3 linked regions of the Flammeovirga yaeyamensis genome follow. The protein of the gene in region 2 interacts with the protein of the main gene of each other region in a pairwise test. Links are inferred from orthologs where the notes say so. Each region holds a gene or a part of one and is shown on either strand. Other genes may lie near its edges. The genes, in order: pepE, pepT and tpiA.

Region 1 (5,731 bases), 2.1 Mb from region 2 along the record:
ACTTTGTTCTTACGATTTGAACAAGATTGTGGAGAAACTGAAAGCTGAAGGAATGCTAACAAATGTAGACGTTAGCCCTAAAGGAATATTTGCAGAACCTACGGATCTTGCAATGGAAAGAGTAGATACATTAGCCGCTTAATAGCTTATGACAAGAAATATACTACTATAGAAAATGCCGATGATTTTTAAGTCATCGGCATTTCTTTTTTAATCCCATCTATATTCAGCTCGTTCTCCTAATTCATGTTCAATTTCAAGGAGTCGATTGTATTTTGCTATTCGCTCCCCTCTACAAGCAGAACCTGTTTTGAGATGTCCGCCATCCATAGCAACAGCAAAATCTGCTAAGAATGTATCTTCAGTTTCTCCTGATCGATGGGATAGGAAGTATCTCCAACCGGCATCTCTACACATTCGAACAGCTTCTATACTCTCTGTTACTGTCCCTATTTGGTTCAATTTAATTAAACAGGAATTCGCTAAATTCTTTTTGATACCGTCTTTTATGTATTTCGTGTTGGTCACAAAGATATCATCGCCAACTACTTCAATCTTATCACCATATTTTTTAGTGAATTTTTTGAATCCTTTATAGTCTTTTTCGGCCAGTGGATCTTCCCATAATATAATTGGGTATTTGTCAAGCCATTCTCCTGCTAGGTCGATAATTTCATCTGAGGTCATTTTACCTTTTCCTGACCAAATCAAATTGTAATTGTCTTTTAGATTGGTACAAAATGAATTGGCAGCGTTGTCTACAGCTATTGAAAGATCTTTCCCTGGCTTATAACCTGCCTTTTTGATTCCTTCAATAATTAATTCAATGGCAGCTTCATTACTTTCACAGTCGGGAGCAAAACCACCTTCATCACCTACACTTGTGGCAAGTTTTCTCTTTTTTAGAATACCTTTTAGTGAGTGGAAGGTTTCTGCGACATATCTTAAACCTTCTGCAAAAGTAGGAGCACCATGAGGGACAAGCATAAATTCTTGAAAATCTACACTGTTATCAGCATGTTCACCACCATTAAGGATGTTCATGCAAGGAACTGGAATTCTTACAGCGTTAGTTCCTCCAAGATATTGGTATAATGGAAGGTTCAATGATTTGGCTGCAGCTTTAGCAACGGCCATAGATACTCCAAGAATTGCATTAGCACCAAGCTTTGATTTATTTTCAGTGCCGTCGAGTTCGATCATGCTGTAATCAATGTCTTTTTGTTTGGTGGCATCCATTCCGATAAGTGCATTAGCGATAGTGGTATTGACATTGTTGACAGCTTTTAGTACTCCTTTGCCTCCATAGCGCTTTTTATTGTCTCTTAGTTCTAGTGCTTCATTTTGTCCTGTAGATGCTCCAGAGGGTACACTAGCATAGGCTTTAGTGCCATCTAAAAGTTCAACATAAACACGTAGGGTGGGATTGCCTCTTGAGTCTAAAATCTCGAGAGCATAGATTTCGTCAATTATAGTTTCCATTGAGTTATTAATTATTGAGTTAATAGTCTGAATATAAATAACTTTAGTTGGAATTAATAACTTGAAAGGATGAAATTATTATTAATGATAGAAAAGAACGTTTTGTAAAAATATGTAGTCAATTGAAGTAGTTTACTAGTTACCACAATGTCTTTGTACTTGGTATCTAGCTTCTTGAGAACCCATTTTAGCAGCTTTCTCCCATAAAAGGCAAGCTTTATTGGTGTTTTTGTTACTTAGGAAATAATTCCAACCCATATAATAGTTGGCTTCCTTTTTAAAATCAGGGTTGAACAATAAAAGCTCAAAATTATCTTCGGCAGCATTATATTGTCCGGAACGTTGATATGCTATTCCTAAACTTAAAATAGATCGATTTTCATAACCCAAAACATTTTTCGCTTTTTTTAAAGCATTGATAGCTTCTTGATAGTTTAAATTAAGTTCTGAGTAAGTGACTCCTAACCAATAATATACTTGTTTGTTTTTGTTATTGTATGAAATTGATTTCTCTAAATAATCAACTGCCTTATTCCCTAATTTTCTTTGATAGTAGGCAATACCTAAATAGAGATATGCTTGAGAAACAATATTTTTAGGTTCCTCATTTATCATATATAATCTGGGCTCTATTAAATCAATAGCTTCATTACTTTGGTTGAGTTGGACGTATAAACCAGCCTCAATAATATCTGCAAGAAGAGGAGATTCTAAATGATATAAGGCATCGATATTACCTTTAACCGCATTAAAATCTTTCAATTCAAGGTTTGTTGTTGCATCTTCAAAGGTAGATGCAGCCAGTTTACTCTGGCGTTGAACGAAAAAAGAGATCATCCCACCAACTACTAAGGTAAATACACCTACAGTAAAAGGAACGAAAAACTTTTTACTTTTTTTCTCCTTAGCTTTTTCTTTAAGAATCTCTTCTTTTACTTCAGATTTTCTTTGTGTTCGAATTTCTTCCTCAGCCACCTCTGTTGGAGTAGGGGTATTCGAAAATGTAGTGAACGAAGTTAAGCCATGATCATAGTGAAATTTCTTACTATCATCACTCAAGGTCTCATAGGCTTCGTTGACCTCTTTAAATTTTTCACCTAATTCTTCATCATTACCATGAAGATCAGGATGATATTTTTTTGCTAGTGTTAAGTAGGCTTTTTTTATCTGTCGCTTATCAGCTCGTTGATCTATACCTAAAATATCGTAGTAATTTCGCATCTAACGTTTTATCTAATTATTCGATTGGGTTAAAATAGGTCTATTTGATAAGAAGTAAATGGATTCAAATTTGAAGAAATCCACTATTAATTCATGCAAAAATACAATTTTTTAATTTAATCTATCATTTGATGAAAGATTATTTGATCAATTAAATAATGATGAATCAATGTATTAAAAATGAGACTGTTTTATAAATGATAAATTCTCCATAGCTCTAGGTCTAAAGATATTATCAACTTCTTATAAAACAGTCTCAGATTTATTTTAATAATCGAATGATTTTATTTCAATAGGAATGAAAAATCATCAGAAGGATTCAACTCATATGGAGTCTTGTCTTTTTCGAAAATACGAGCGGATAGGGGGCCTTCAAGCGAGATTTTGTTGTCTTGAACATGTAGCCAAGAACCCTCTCTTAAACCTACAACTACTTGATTATTATAAGCATGGAATTCTTTGATTCTAGTTTCTCTAGTTTCTCCCATGTGTTTGGAAGTTGGATCCGGATCTAAATAATGAGGATTCAAATTAAATGGAACTAAGGCCAGTGCATTCAATGACTCAGGGTGAACAATAGGCATGTCGTTCGTTGTATTTACAGTTAAGCCAGTAATATTAGAACCTGCACTTGTACCCATATAACGCAACCCTTTTGATACCTTTTTCTGAATGGCTGGAATCAAATTATTTTTCTGCAATTGATCTAGCAATACAAATGTATTTCCGCCTCCTGTAAAGATACCTTTAGCATTTTCAATCGCTTCAATAGGGTTGTCAAATTCATGAAGACCTCTCATTTTGAAACCTAATTCATTAAATTTCTTACAGGCTACTTCTGTATATTCCTCATGAGTAATTCCACCTGGACGTGCGTATGGAATAAAAATCACTTCTTCAATTCCACTGAAAAAAGATTGAATGGCTTCTTCACAATACGCCAAGTATCCTTTACCGTGTACAGTAGAGGTACTCACGATTAATAAATTTTTAATACTCATTTTTAATATATTGATAATGGTTTATGCTGATACAAAGAATCGTTTTAACCAAGATTGATCAGCATTTTTGATCCAGTTTTTTCTGAATTCTCCAAGATTATTTACAGTGTTGTCGTAAATAGGAGTAGTTGGTTGTATCACGTTATCTCCAATAAGACTTTTGGCTTGATTCATCGTGAATATTTTGATGCTATCTCCTGTATCATAAGCCACATTTGTTCTTTCAAATAAAGATAAACCAAACGCTTCTTCAAAATGTCGGATAAGACCAACACATTTATCGATAGAACAACCTGATGCAGCAGAACTTTCTTCATCTACAGCAATCACAATAAATAAATCTTTTACGATTTCAAAGCTACTTTGTAGATCACTTCCATGGGCATTCCACGTAGAAGTGAATTGTTTAAGAGCTTCTGAAATTTGACTTTTTTCATTGTCAGTAAATGTTCTATTTGATTGGTATATCCAAAGTCTAGAACTGTCGGAAAGGTTTGATATTGGTGTGTACATAATATAAATTTTATGCAATATAGATTCAAAAAATGAAAAAAATAATAATCACAGTTCAACACATGTGAAATACGTAACTTAAAAACAGAGAAAGAAAATATTTTGTTTAGTAATCCTACTATTTCATCAAATGATAAATAAAAAACGAGACCATTAAGATGATCTCGTTTTAATATCCGATTGAAAAAAATAGTGATTTATAGTCCTTTTGATTCTGCAACTAATTCAGCAATATCAAGTACTTGGACTTCTTTTTCTTTTTCTTTGTTTTTTACTCCATCACTTAGCATCGTCATACAGAAAGGACAGCCTGCAGCAATTACTTTTGCTTTAGTATCCAAGGCCTCTTCCGTACGTTCAATATTGATGTCTTTATTGCCTTCTTCAGGTTCTTTGAACATCTGAGATCCACCTGCACCACAACATAACCCATTTGTTTTGCAGCGTTTCATCTCTACTAAATCTGCATCTAATGCTTGAATAACACTTCTTGGTGCTTCGTATACATCATTTGCTCTACCCAAATAACATGAATCGTGGAAGGTGATTTTCTTTCCTTTATAAACACCACCATCTTCCAACTTTAATCTTCCCTCATTAATTAAGGATTGAAGGAATTGAGAGTGATGCATGACATCATAATTACCACCCAAAGCAGGGTATTCGTTTTTGATCGTGTTAAAACAGTGAGGACAAGCTGTAACAATCTTTTTGATTTCGTATCCATTCAGTACCTCAATGTTTTGCATTGCTTGCATTTGAAAAAGGAATTCGTTTCCGGCTCTCCTTGCAGGATCACCAGTACAACTTTCTTCCGGACCAAGAACAGCAAAGTTTACATTTACTTCGTTTAATATTTTTACAAAGGCAGTAATTACCCTTTTATATCTATCGTCATAAGACCCTGCACATCCTACCCAAAACAATACTTCTGGGTGATTGCCTTCGGCCACCATTTCGGCCATTGTAGGGACTTTTAAGAAATTATTTTCAGCCATGTGTGTTTAGATTAAGCGTCTTGTTTTTGTTTTTGTGTTTTTTCGACCTGTCTTAGGTCTTCGCCCCATTTGAAACGGTCGCTAGCAGCAAATGCCCATGGAGCTTGGTTGTTTTCTATGTTTTGGAATACCATATTCCATTCTTGTGGTGTTCCAGACTCTTCCATTGCAACATATCTTCTCATTTCCAAGATAATGTTTAATGGATCGATATTAATTGGACAAGCTTCAGCACAAGCATTACAACTCGTACAGGCCATCAATTCTTCTTTTGAGATAAAGTCATTGTACAACATTTTACCATCATCTTCGAACTTACCTCCATTGGCATCCATGTTTTTGCCTACTTCATCTGCTCGGTCTCTTACATCCATCATCACTTTACGTGGTGAAAGTTTCTTTCCTGTAATGTTTGCAGGACATTGAGAAGTACAACGTCCACATTCAGTACAAGAGTAGGCATTCATGATGTTTCTCCATGATAGATCTTGAACGTCTTTGGCACCGAACGTAGGC
Region 2 (5,715 bases):
CCAAGAAATGTCATCTATAGTAAAGCCACTGATAAAGATGATCAAACTGTAGATCCAAGATGGGGAAAGGTAGGCAAGCAAGTCATCGAGGACAGAGGCGAATTGGGTAAACTTCGTCAGGAAACATTTGATGATGAAGTGTTGGAAGCTTCTCAAAAATGGATGAAAGAGAAAAGTAAAAAAGATGAACCTTATTTCTTGTTTTTCAATCCTTCGAGGATGCATCAAGAAATCTATGTGTCGGAAAAGTGGAGAGGAAAAAGTGGGCACAGCACGTATGCTGACGGTTTACTTCACTTAGATTATCTAGTGGGCGAATTATTATCCACTTTAGAAAAAACGGGAGAAGCAGAGAATACCATCGTCATGTTTACTTCTGATAATGGGGTGAACTTATCACATTGGCCAAGCAGTGGATCAGCTTCTTTTAAGGGAGAAAAAGGAACAACTTACGAAGGTGGTTTCAGAGTACCTATGTTAGTAAAATGGCCTAAGCACATTCCTGCAGGAGAATATAGCGGGGAGTTATTCACAGCTGAAGACTGGTTACCAACATTAATGGCAGCAGTGGGAGACACCACTGTAAAAGAAGATTTACTTGATTGGACCATAGTAAATGATAAAGACTATAAAGTACATATCGATGGTTACAATCAATTAGGGGTGCTCACAAAAGGGGAAAAATCGAGAAGAAGAGAGTTCTTCTATTATGCCGAAAATGAACTACAGGCCATTCGTGTGGATCACTGGAAAATCTATTTAGCCATTAAAGATGAGTGGTTGAAAGAATCGGAAAAACTGCCTGCAGGATTAATTTGCAACCTAAAACTAGACCCTTACGAAAGGTCTTTAGATACACCTGGTCACTTCTTATGGATGAAGGAGAAAACTTGGATTTTACCAACAATCGCAGCACCATTGATGAAGTTCGCAAAAAGTATGGAAGAATATCCTTCTAGACAAAAAGGAACGGGTATTGGTGCAGCAGCAATTATGAATCAATTAAGTAAATAAATATCCGAAACCTGAATTTAACTATTATTCGTTTCAGTAAGATTTCTTTTTTATATCAAAGCAAACATTATTGAGTTAGTAGTTCCGCTATAATTTTAATAAGTGTATTTTGATTTGAATAGTTATCAAAATAGAACTGGTTTTGTTTTGGCCGGATGCATTACGCATTCGGCTTTTTAATTATAACCTGACCTCAAACCTTCTCATCATATTCACCACTTTTTCGTCGGGAACATTGTGTACGGAAATACCGTCATGTCTGTTTTCTACAATCACCGAACTTACTTGATAATTATATTTTTCAGCTACTTTAAAATAAGGAATCATTTCCTGTTCTGTGGTAAAAGTATTTGAAACAATCACCAACTCCTGCCCTCTTCGAATACACATTTCGGCCATCTCCAAACAACTTTTGTGTGCATAATCTAATTTGCGGACATCAAACTCATATTCGCCTCTATCGTTTACCATAAAATCGTCTGCTTCAATGGAACCTCCTAACGATTGTGCTAGTGTTGTTTTACCTGAACCTGGTAACCCTCTCAATAATAGTAACCTACCCATAACTAAAAAATAACATAATATTTTTACTATTTAATAATATATCATTTAACTTTAAATACCAACCGAGTATTTATAATTTTCGTAACTATTACCTTATCAAATGATACACTTACAACACGTTACATTCAACAAATTGAGCTTGGTGCAGAAAGCTGAGATAGTTCAATACTTTTCAGATTTCCTTAGTACGATCACTAGGCTAGGCAAGAAAATCGAATTGTACAATTACGACGGTACATACATTGAGGTTTTGTACAAAAACAATACATCCTACGATAACGAAATTGAATCGATTATGGAATATGATCGTTTACTTCCTTTTTGTCCAAAAATCGATTGGAAAAAGTATTTAAAATAAAAAGAGATTGCTACATTTCACTGCAACAATCTCCTTAATTATTCTTTTTTTCTTTACTATTTCTTAGCCACTAATTCCGCAATCTTAATGATAACATTTGTTGCTGCTTCCATAGTTGGTACCGGCACATATTCGTAACGAGCATGCATATTATGTCCACCTGCAAAGATATTTGGACAAGGTAACCCCTTAAATGATAATTGAGCTCCATCAGTTCCCCCACGAATGGCTTTTACATCTGGCTCAATATTTAATTCTTTCATCGCCTCAATAGCGAAGTCGACAATATGCATATTTGGAGCAACTTTCTCCTTCATATTGTAATACTGATCTACCAACTCTAATTTCACTCTATCTGCACCATATTCACTTTGGAAAGTTTTCACCAAAGATTCCATATGATCCTTTCTTGAAATAAATAAGTTATGATCGTGATCACGGATAATATATTGTAATTTCGTTTCTTCTACAGATCCACTCATAGTTAATAAGTGATAGAAACCTTCGTACTTTTCTGTTTGCTCTGGCGTTTCGCTTTGAGGGAATTTTGTCGCAAATTTCGCAGCAATATTCATAGAGTTCACCATTTTACCCTTAGCAGTACCAGGGTGAACATTTTGTCCTGTAAAAGTTACCTCAGCATAAGCAGCGTTAAAGTTTTCGTACTCAAATTCTCCCATAGGACCTCCGTCCATAGTATACGCCCACTCAGCACCAAACTTTTCAACATCAAATAAGTTGGCACCTTTACCCACTTCTTCGTCCGGAGTGAAGCCTACTTTAATGGTACCGTGCTTAATTTCAGGATGCTTAATCAGATAATCCATTGCTTCCATGATCTCAGCCACACCTGCTTTATCATCAGCACCTAAAAGTGTAGTACCGTCTGTAGTGACGATCGTTTGTCCTTTATATTTCTTGATTTCAGGAAATTCCTCTGTCGTTAAAACGATGTTTTGTTCCTTATTTAAAACGATATCCTCACCATCATAATTTTCCCACACCTGAGGCTTCACATCTTTACCTGTTAAATCTGGAGTGGTATCCACATGGGCGATAAACCCGATAGTTGGAACTTCTTTATCGATATTAGAAGGAAGCGTAGCCATTACATAGCAGTTCTCGTCGATGCTGACATCCTGCATGCCCATCGCTTTTAATTCGTCTACTAGTAAGTTCGCTAAATCAAATTGTTTTTTTGTACTTGGTATTTGCTCAATGCCCGGAACAGATTCTGTATCGATTTTCACGTAACGTAAAAATCTATCCAATAGGTTTTCCATGAATGATATGTTATATATGTTTAATTGTCTCTTACGCTTATAAATGATCTTTCAAAGATACAATTATAAACTTTTAATGCTTATTTAGATAGTAATTGATATTCTCAAAAAGAGGATCTTACTCATTTAAAAGTTATTACTATAACTTGTTGACGATAAATAAGTAAAAAAAGTTTAATTAATTCGATGATAAATGTGAATAAAACTTGTGACTAGCATCTTTTTTGTAACTTGCAACCTGAAAAATTTTTTCAATAATTAGAAAACACACACCATGAAACTGCTGGAAGGCAAAAACGTATTGATCACAGGTGCGTCTAAAGGTATTGGACGTGCAATCGCAATTCGTTGCGCGGAGCATGGCGCAAATATAGGATTCACTTATCTTTCAAGCGTTGAAAAAGGAGAAGCATTAGTAGCTGAATTAGAAGGTTACGGTGTTAAAGCTAAAGGTTACCGTTCTGATGCATCAGATTTCGAAGCAGCTGAAAAACTTATCGCAGACTTCACTACTGACTTCGATTCATTAGATAGTTTAATCAACAACGCTGGTATCACAAAAGATACTTTATTAATGCGTATGTCAGAAGAACAATTCGACGACGTTATTCGCGTTAACTTAAAGTCAATCTTTAACTTAACAAAAGCTGCAACTAAAACTTTCTTAAAACAACGTAAAGGAGCTATCATTAACATGAGCTCAGTTGTTGGTGTTTACGGAAATGCAGGTCAAGCCAACTATGCTGCTTCAAAAGCAGGTATTATTGGATTCACAAAATCTGTAGCAAAAGAGTTAGCTCCAAGAAACATTAGAGTAAACGCTGTTGCTCCTGGTTTTATCGAAACAGAAATGACAGAGACTTTAGATGATAAAGTAAAACAAGTTTGGTTACAAGACATCCCTATGAAACGTGGTGGACGTCCGGAAGAAGTAGCTGATCTTTGTGTGTTCTTATCTTCTGATATGTCAACTTATATTACTGCTCAAACAATCCAATTAACTGGTGGTATGAAGAGCTAGTTTCAGGTAGAAATTTGATATTCTACAGACTGAAATATATGATATTGGGCTTCTCAAGATATTGAGAAGCCTTTTTTAATAATGTATCAACTAACAAATACTCTTAATTTTTTCTCTTTAAAGTAAACAGATAAAAACTATGAACTCTTTAATAAAGATATCTATTCTATTCTTCACTTTTCTATCTTCCCTTACCACCACTATTCTTGCTCAAGATTTAATGGAGGTACAATATAATTACAGAGATATTAGAGCAATCGAAAAAAGGCATGAAATACAAACGATTGAAAATAAAACAACTAAAATCAGAGTTGTTTTAGAAAAGGAAAATAAAAACCTTTTAGTTTCTTTAATCACAATCGATAAAAAAACAAATAAACTAACCACAAATCGTCTAAGTGGATATTATCATTTAAAAACTGCTCACTACATTGAAGGAAATTTAAAATACAATTTTGAAAAAGTCATTGAAGATTATCAAGGAAACTTTTGGGTGTTATCTTCTGTCTACTCTCCTAAAAGTCAAAAACTATATCGAAGATCCTTTGATACCAATACAGGAAAGTTAGGAACCAATATATTAATGTGCGAAAGAGAAATTCACGATTATGCTGGAAGAGCTGTAAAATATAAGGGTACTTATTTTTCTAATGTCAATTATCATTTTGTTCAATCAAAAAACAAACAGTTTTTTTCTATAGTAACTTATTTTTCTAATGCTAAATTAAAAAATACCAAAATGATGATTGATATTATAGATAAAAACTTTGATAACTATTGGAGTACAACAACTACACTTAATACATTTAATGATCAGGCCTATTACCAAAATCATGATCCATATAAATCTCCTTTCGAATTTAAAGATATATTAATTACCGGTAATGGGATTATTTTCGCCATGCATAAGGTTTATAACTCTGATAAAAGAAAAGATAAATTTTATATTCTTAAAGCTTTCAAAAAAGGAGAAAAAGAGCCTATCACACATTACATAAGACATGATGAAAAAAATATTCATGATTTAAGTATTACAATTAATAACTCAAATAATGTACTTGTCTCAGGTTTCTACAACACAAAGAAAAAATACAAGTCTGAAAAAATTGAAGGGTTGTATTTCCTCAATATCAATTCTGATGAAATGTCAATGATAACAGAAAGTTATACACCATTTAATCGAGATCAATTAAAATCTTTTTGGATACCATCAGTTCATCCGTTTGGTGATCAGAAAAAATTTAAATCCATCGTTAAAAATGCAACTTATAATTTCGATCATAACGAAGACTTTGTACTCGATAATTACTATTATACTTTAAAATTAATTCCACATGAAAATAACTCATTCTCATTAGTCTCTGAAACAATAATACCTCCATTAGTTGCTGAAAATCTTCAAATAATTAATATAAATGAATTCGGTAAAATCAATTGGATAAAATGTTTTAGGAAAAAAAATATCACAAAAAAAG
Region 3 (5,604 bases), 590 kb from region 2 along the record:
TCGAAATACAGACATCCGTCTTGGATGAATCCTGACAAAGGGGTGAAACCGAACAAAATGTATGCTGAAAGAGTAAAATTTATCCGTCAGGTCTTGATGGATGGATTGGCTTATTCTCAAGCAGAAAAACAGGAGGTACCTAACTTTCCGTTAGAAGCCTTAAAGGGAATTTTCACAGGAGATGAAACATTATTTATTCGAGTAAATGATGCTAAGTCAATTATCGAGGCCATCAAATTAGGTCAAGAATTTAAGGTAAAAAAGATGGTGGTTGTCGGTGGAGACGATGCTTGGATTGTAGCTGATTTCCTAAAATCGAACAACATTCCAGTACTTTTATCAGATATTCATAGCTTACCTAACCTAGAACACGATGATGTCGACCTTCCTTTCAAACGTGCCCAGCTACTCAACGAGGCAGGTGTAAAAGTAGGCTTAACCCACAGTTCTGTATCCAACGCTAGAAACTTACCTTTCTATGCTGGTACTTGTGTCGCCTACGGAGTTGATAAAGAAGATGCCTTAAAAATGATTACTTCATACACAGCAGAAATCTTAGGCATCGACCAAAATTACGGATCCCTAGAAAAAGGAAAGTCTGCCACCCTCATCATCACAAAAGGCGACTTCCTAGACATGAGAAACAGCGTCGTTGAACATGCCTTTATCGATGGTCGTAAAATCGATCTAAACGATAAGCATAAGATGCTGTATGAGAAGTTTAGGGGGAAGTATGAGGAATAAGTAATAAGGAATAACTAATAAGTAATAGGGAAATATAGATGTAATTCTATTGGTTAGAAATTAAAAGTTCGACTAATAATAAAAGATTTAGTTGGTATTTTATTTTATCGATAAGTAATTTTATAATCAATAAGTTAAAATCGCTTTTTACCTATTCCCTATTAGTTATTCCCTATTAGTTAAAATATTATGATCCACATCTCCCCAAAAGAAAAGAAGCATAAAAACCCTATCATTTTGATTCATGGTGCCTTGTTTAATGGGAAACTATGGGAAGGCAACTTTCTGGATTATTTTCCGGAACAAGGGTACGAGACGTATTCGATTAATCTGAGTGGGCATGGGCAAGAGGCCAACAAATTGTTGTTGAACTTTTATGGTATTGACGACTTTGTTGATGATGTGGTGAACTTAATTACTTCTTTGGAGGAAAAGCCGATTCTTTTTGGATATTCTATGGGTGGTATTGTGGCTCAATTAGTAGCTCAAAAGGTCAGTTTGCATAAAGTGGTTTTGTTGGCTTCAGTACCTCCTTACGGTATGTTGAATTCCTCTTTTAAGTATTGGACAAAAAGTCCTTTGAGTTGGGGGAAGTTTATGGCTTCGACGGTATTTCCTATCCTTAAATATGTAGATTCCGATGCTCCTGAGGGTATTTATCATACGGCACCTTCGAAGCGTGTGCAACGCTTTATTGGACAAAACATGCAAGCTGAGTCTTTGCGTGCTTTAGTGGAATTAATTATCAGAGATTTTAAAATAGACCCAAAAGGTATCGATATTCCAATGGTGCACATTGGCTTTAAGAGTGATCAGATCATTTTTCCTGAAGAGGTCGAAAGGACTGCTTCATTTTATGGACATGAAGTAAGAATATTTGATGAAATGGCTCATATGTTTATGTATGAACCACGTTGGAAAGAGGTAGCAGATTTTATATCACAATGGCTTCTTGATGAAAATGACTAGTTAAACTGATTATTGTAGAACTCTACCAATTGTCTCAATCCTTCCTTGGATTTATAGTAGGTATCCATGGTTTTCATATATTCTTTCATTTCTTCTTCACGACCGATAAAGTCTTTCACTATAACTTTTTTCTTTTTATCTGTAGGTATTATTTCACCAGCCTGAGTTAGAAAATATAATTTTTCCTTTAGCTGATAAGAATAGAAAACCTCTTTGTTGTTCATGTTATAAGCACCATAACGCTGACGTTGAATCTCGTTTTGCTCTTTGCTCATGCTATTATAAAGGTGTGCCGTTTTTAATAAAAATGGATAAGCCAATACTCCCATCTTTCCTTCTCCTCCAGCCACTAATTCGTAAATACCAATAGCAGGAACTCCTTCTCTTGTAAATTGATCGCCATTCACAAAATGATAAATAGAAGTGGAAGTCACATTTTCATTACTATCATCTATAAAAGTGATAGAAAATTCTTTTACTTCACTCACCTCAACGACATTGATAGTGGTGTCCAACATCTCCAAGCCACCATACATTTGCTGTAACTTAATCTCTTGGTATTCGATTTGATCATGTTCCAAATCAAATAATAAGGGCACTTGCTTTTTTACTTTTCCATTCTTGAAAACAATATTACCCATCATCCAATTTTCAAAATAAAAAACAGAACTGTCTCTTTGGATTTCGCCTTGTTTTTCAATTTCATCTTGTGCTTCGGTAATTAATGTTTTTTCCTTTTTCTTCTTTTTTGTTTTTTGAGCAAAAACTGTAGAAGAAACTAAAGTAAATAGTAGTAGAATATAAAGAGGAAGACGTTTCATAACAGTTAATTATGTTGATTCAATATACTTATTGATGTCTATATTAGTAACCTTACTTTGACTTAAAATGTTATTCACAATCAAGATCAGTGCGTAAGTTTTTATCTAATATTCAACACCTGTTAGTTTTTTATTTTCTGGTTTAATGTTGTTTACATGAAAATACTAAAATACACAGTCGATAAAAAATAATTGGATAATTAGAAGGGCAATTGGTTAAATACCACCCAAAAAAAGGTTATTTGATGTTGATTTTCATAGAGTAAAATAAAAGGGTTGCCTAAAATAATAGACAACCCATTTTGGCTTAATAAAAATTATCAAGCACATATTCATGATATATCAAAATTGCTCCAAGGCAAATTTTAATTCAATTAGTATGATTTAGAGATATCGATGAAATCTCTAGATGCTAAAGAAGCTCCACCGATCAAACCACCGTCAACGTCTGGCTGAGCGAAAAGCTCTTGTGCGTTGCTTGGCTTAGCAGAACCACCATAAAGGATTGGAGTAGCGTCTGCTACTTCTTGTCCGTATTTAGCAGCGATCATGTCACGGATATCTTTGTGCATTTCTTGTGCTTGTGCAGAAGTAGCTGTTTTACCAGTACCGATAGCCCAAACTGGCTCGTATGCTAAAACTACTTTACCGAAGTCCTCAGCAGAAAGGTGGAAAATACCTTCTGATAATTGCTTCTCTACAACAGCTTTTTGAGTACCAGCCTCACGCTCTTCTAATACTTCACCGAAACAGAAGATTGGCAACATACCGTTAGCAATAACTGCATCAGTTTTAGTAGCCAACATTTCGTTTGACTCACCAAAGTACTCACGACGCTCAGAGTGACCCAAGATCACGTAGTCGATACCGTAAGAAGCTAATTGTTGTGCAGAAATTTCGCCAGTGTAAGCACCTTTTGGCTCTGTGTAACAGTTTTGAGCACCAACAAAAACGTTTGCAGCGTCACCGATTAATGATTTAACCTTGCTTAAGTGAATAAAAGGAGTACACATGATAACTTTTACGTCAGATGGAGTTTCATCTTTCGCCATGTTTACTACTTCTGATGCTAAAATTTCAGCTTCTTCTTTATTCAGGTTCATTTTCCAGTTACCTGCTACGATTTTTTGTCTCATAGTTATAAATTCTTTTTGAATGTATATAATTTAAAAGTCGAGTGCGAATATACTACCCTAATAATGCTTACAAAATGAGTTTCGTCATAGTGTATCAGCAAGTTGAGTATTTAACACCTTATTTATTTGATAATAGATCTGAATGAAATGTATTTTTTTCCAAATTTTGGAAAATGTGTTTCATTTTGAAACTATTTATTTTTTGGCACAGTCCTAAAACTGCCCTATCTATATCAAAATCAATGATTAATAAATATTCACAACTAGTGGCACAGTTCATGGAATATACTTATCGGGTAAAGAATCATAGGTTAGTCACCTATTGTATGGCATGATACACCAGTAACATTAACCAGCTGTGGAAAAACACTTGAATCATTTTCAAGTGTTTTTTTTATGCACAATGGTTTAGCAATTATAACCCATAAAAAAACAGATACTATAAAGTATCTGTCTTTCCAACAACTAACTATTACTATTATCTAATTACCTAATCATAATATATCTAACGGCCTTGATTTATAGAGTTTTATCAAATTCTATCTAAAAACTATTAGATTCTAATTCTTAATCATTTACTTCTCATCAATCATAGAAAAAACTTCAAGACACAAAAAAGCAGTCAATTAACAACCGACTGCTTAGAAATCACTATTATATAACCTTTCTTCAACAAATGAAGTTTTAATTTTAGAACCCAAAGGCAATACCAATATTAAATTGCCACATTCCCATTGAATCGTATCCAGAACCACCTACCGAATAATTATATTTCACATTCGAAAGGAAGGAAATACCACTATCACCCAGAGGAGCCAGAATACCTACCTCTGGAGCCATAGAAAATGCCCAATATTGGTCCGTCACCAAAACACTTCCTACCTGACTACTGAAATACTGTCCAGAAGCTCCAATTCCTAATCCTACATAAGGTCTAATACCTCCTCTTTCTCCAAAATAGTAATGGGCAGTAGCATAAGTGGTCATCATATCAAAATCCCTATATTCTTGTCCAGAAATTGCTCCCTGTTTCCCATAATAGGTTTGGTATCCGTTGGACTGATTAAAGGTGTTCAAACCGAAGCTCATACCTACTGACCAATTATCGTTTAAAAATTTTCGATATTCTATATTCCCTCCCTGAAAAGAGGTACCTGATACAAAATCGCTCATTCCGGTGGATGGAGTACCCATACTGTAGGTCACTCCAATTAAATTATCTTCTTGAGCGTAAGTGGTGATGCCAATGAATAACATCAAAAGCATCAAATAATATTTTTTGATTGTGTTCATGACTATTTCGATTGAATGTAAGGTGATTGAATAAACATCTGCTGTATCCCATCTTCTACACGTGTTTTATCATCTATAGTATTGGATTGAGTACCGTTTATGATTCCTTGCCATAATACTGGAATCTTCTCATCTCCACCCTCTTGAATATGTGCTCTGTTATCTACTATTTCTAAAATCACAGAACCTTGAGAGAAAGTATACACTCCAGAAACAGGATAACCATAATAAGGAGGGTAACCGTACCATCCCCAATAGTTCCACCAATAACCACCCCAGTAATCGTACATATTCCAAGTACCTACATAAGTTACTTCTACCCCATAAGGTAAAACCACAAGATCGGCTTCTTCTCCTGTATTGGGATCTACATACTGATACCCTGCCATTTCCATCTGAGATTTGGCTTCGGCAAGGATCACTTCATCTAATGGATTTACCACTGGATTACTTACGGAGTCTTTTCCAGGATGTGTCACATAATTTGGCATACTGAAGGTTTTGGCTGTACCAAACTGATCCGACATATTCGGTTCATATTTGGTCACTACAGTATCGTAGTCAGAAATCTGACTTGGTTGATCGTCTTGATTACTGCAGCTGAAAAGAGCAAAGCTGCCCAAGGAGATCGCAACGAGTGT

The links.
Region 1: the proteins of pepT (region 2) and pepE interact in binary tests that used the Escherichia coli proteins (3 or more experiments, as listed by UniProt). The link is inferred for Flammeovirga yaeyamensis from one-to-one orthologs.
Region 3: the proteins of pepT (region 2) and tpiA interact in binary tests that used the Escherichia coli proteins (3 or more experiments, as listed by UniProt). The link is inferred for Flammeovirga yaeyamensis from one-to-one orthologs.

The regions. Positions count from the first base shown.
Region 1 is NZ_CP076132.1:2,327,599-2,333,329, forward strand. Bases 1,847-4,730 are described here. They hold pepE (dipeptidase PepE), read right to left. Parts: upstream 3,705-4,730; coding sequence 2,988-3,704; downstream 1,847-2,987. Other genes in these bases: KMW28_RS28655 (J domain-containing protein), read right to left, coding at 1,847-2,703; KMW28_RS09055 (ABC transporter ATPase), read right to left, coding at 3,726-4,217; KMW28_RS09060 ((Fe-S)-binding protein), read right to left, coding at 4,415-4,730. In the rest of the region: KMW28_RS09035 (hypothetical protein), read left to right, coding at 1-142; eno (phosphopyruvate hydratase), read right to left, coding at 211-1,482; more of KMW28_RS28655, read right to left, coding at 1,618-1,846; more of KMW28_RS09060, read right to left, coding at 4,731-5,215; KMW28_RS09065 ((Fe-S)-binding protein), read right to left, coding at 5,227-5,731. UniProt on the Escherichia coli protein: Hydrolyzes dipeptides containing N-terminal aspartate residues. May play a role in allowing the cell to use peptide aspartate to spare carbon otherwise required for the synthesis of the aspartate family of amino acids.
Region 2 is NZ_CP076132.1:4,443,432-4,449,146, forward strand. What follows is about bases 1,107-3,974. They hold pepT (peptidase T), read right to left. Parts: upstream 3,220-3,974; coding sequence 1,993-3,219; downstream 1,107-1,992. Other genes in these bases: KMW28_RS17565 (AAA family ATPase), read right to left, coding at 1,195-1,578; KMW28_RS17570 (hypothetical protein), read left to right, coding at 1,679-1,936; fabG (3-oxoacyl-[acyl-carrier-protein] reductase), read left to right, coding at 3,494-3,974. In the rest of the region: KMW28_RS17560 (arylsulfatase), read left to right, coding at 1-1,014; more of fabG, read left to right, coding at 3,975-4,240; KMW28_RS17585 (hypothetical protein), read left to right, coding at 4,380-5,715. UniProt on the Escherichia coli protein: Cleaves the N-terminal amino acid of tripeptides.
Region 3 is NZ_CP076132.1:5,034,785-5,040,388, forward strand. Bases 1,790-4,546 are described here. They hold tpiA (triose-phosphate isomerase), read right to left. Parts: upstream 3,671-4,546; coding sequence 2,909-3,670; downstream 1,790-2,908. Other genes in these bases: KMW28_RS20035 (hypothetical protein), read right to left, coding at 1,790-2,534; KMW28_RS20045 (OmpW family outer membrane protein), read right to left, coding at 4,361-4,546. In the rest of the region: KMW28_RS20025 (amidohydrolase family protein), read left to right, coding at 1-744; KMW28_RS20030 (alpha/beta hydrolase), read left to right, coding at 934-1,713; more of KMW28_RS20035, read right to left, coding at 1,710-1,789; more of KMW28_RS20045, read right to left, coding at 4,547-4,963; KMW28_RS20050 (DUF4136 domain-containing protein), read right to left, coding at 4,966-5,604. UniProt on the Escherichia coli protein: Involved in the gluconeogenesis. Catalyzes stereospecifically the conversion of dihydroxyacetone phosphate (DHAP) to D-glyceraldehyde-3-phosphate (G3P).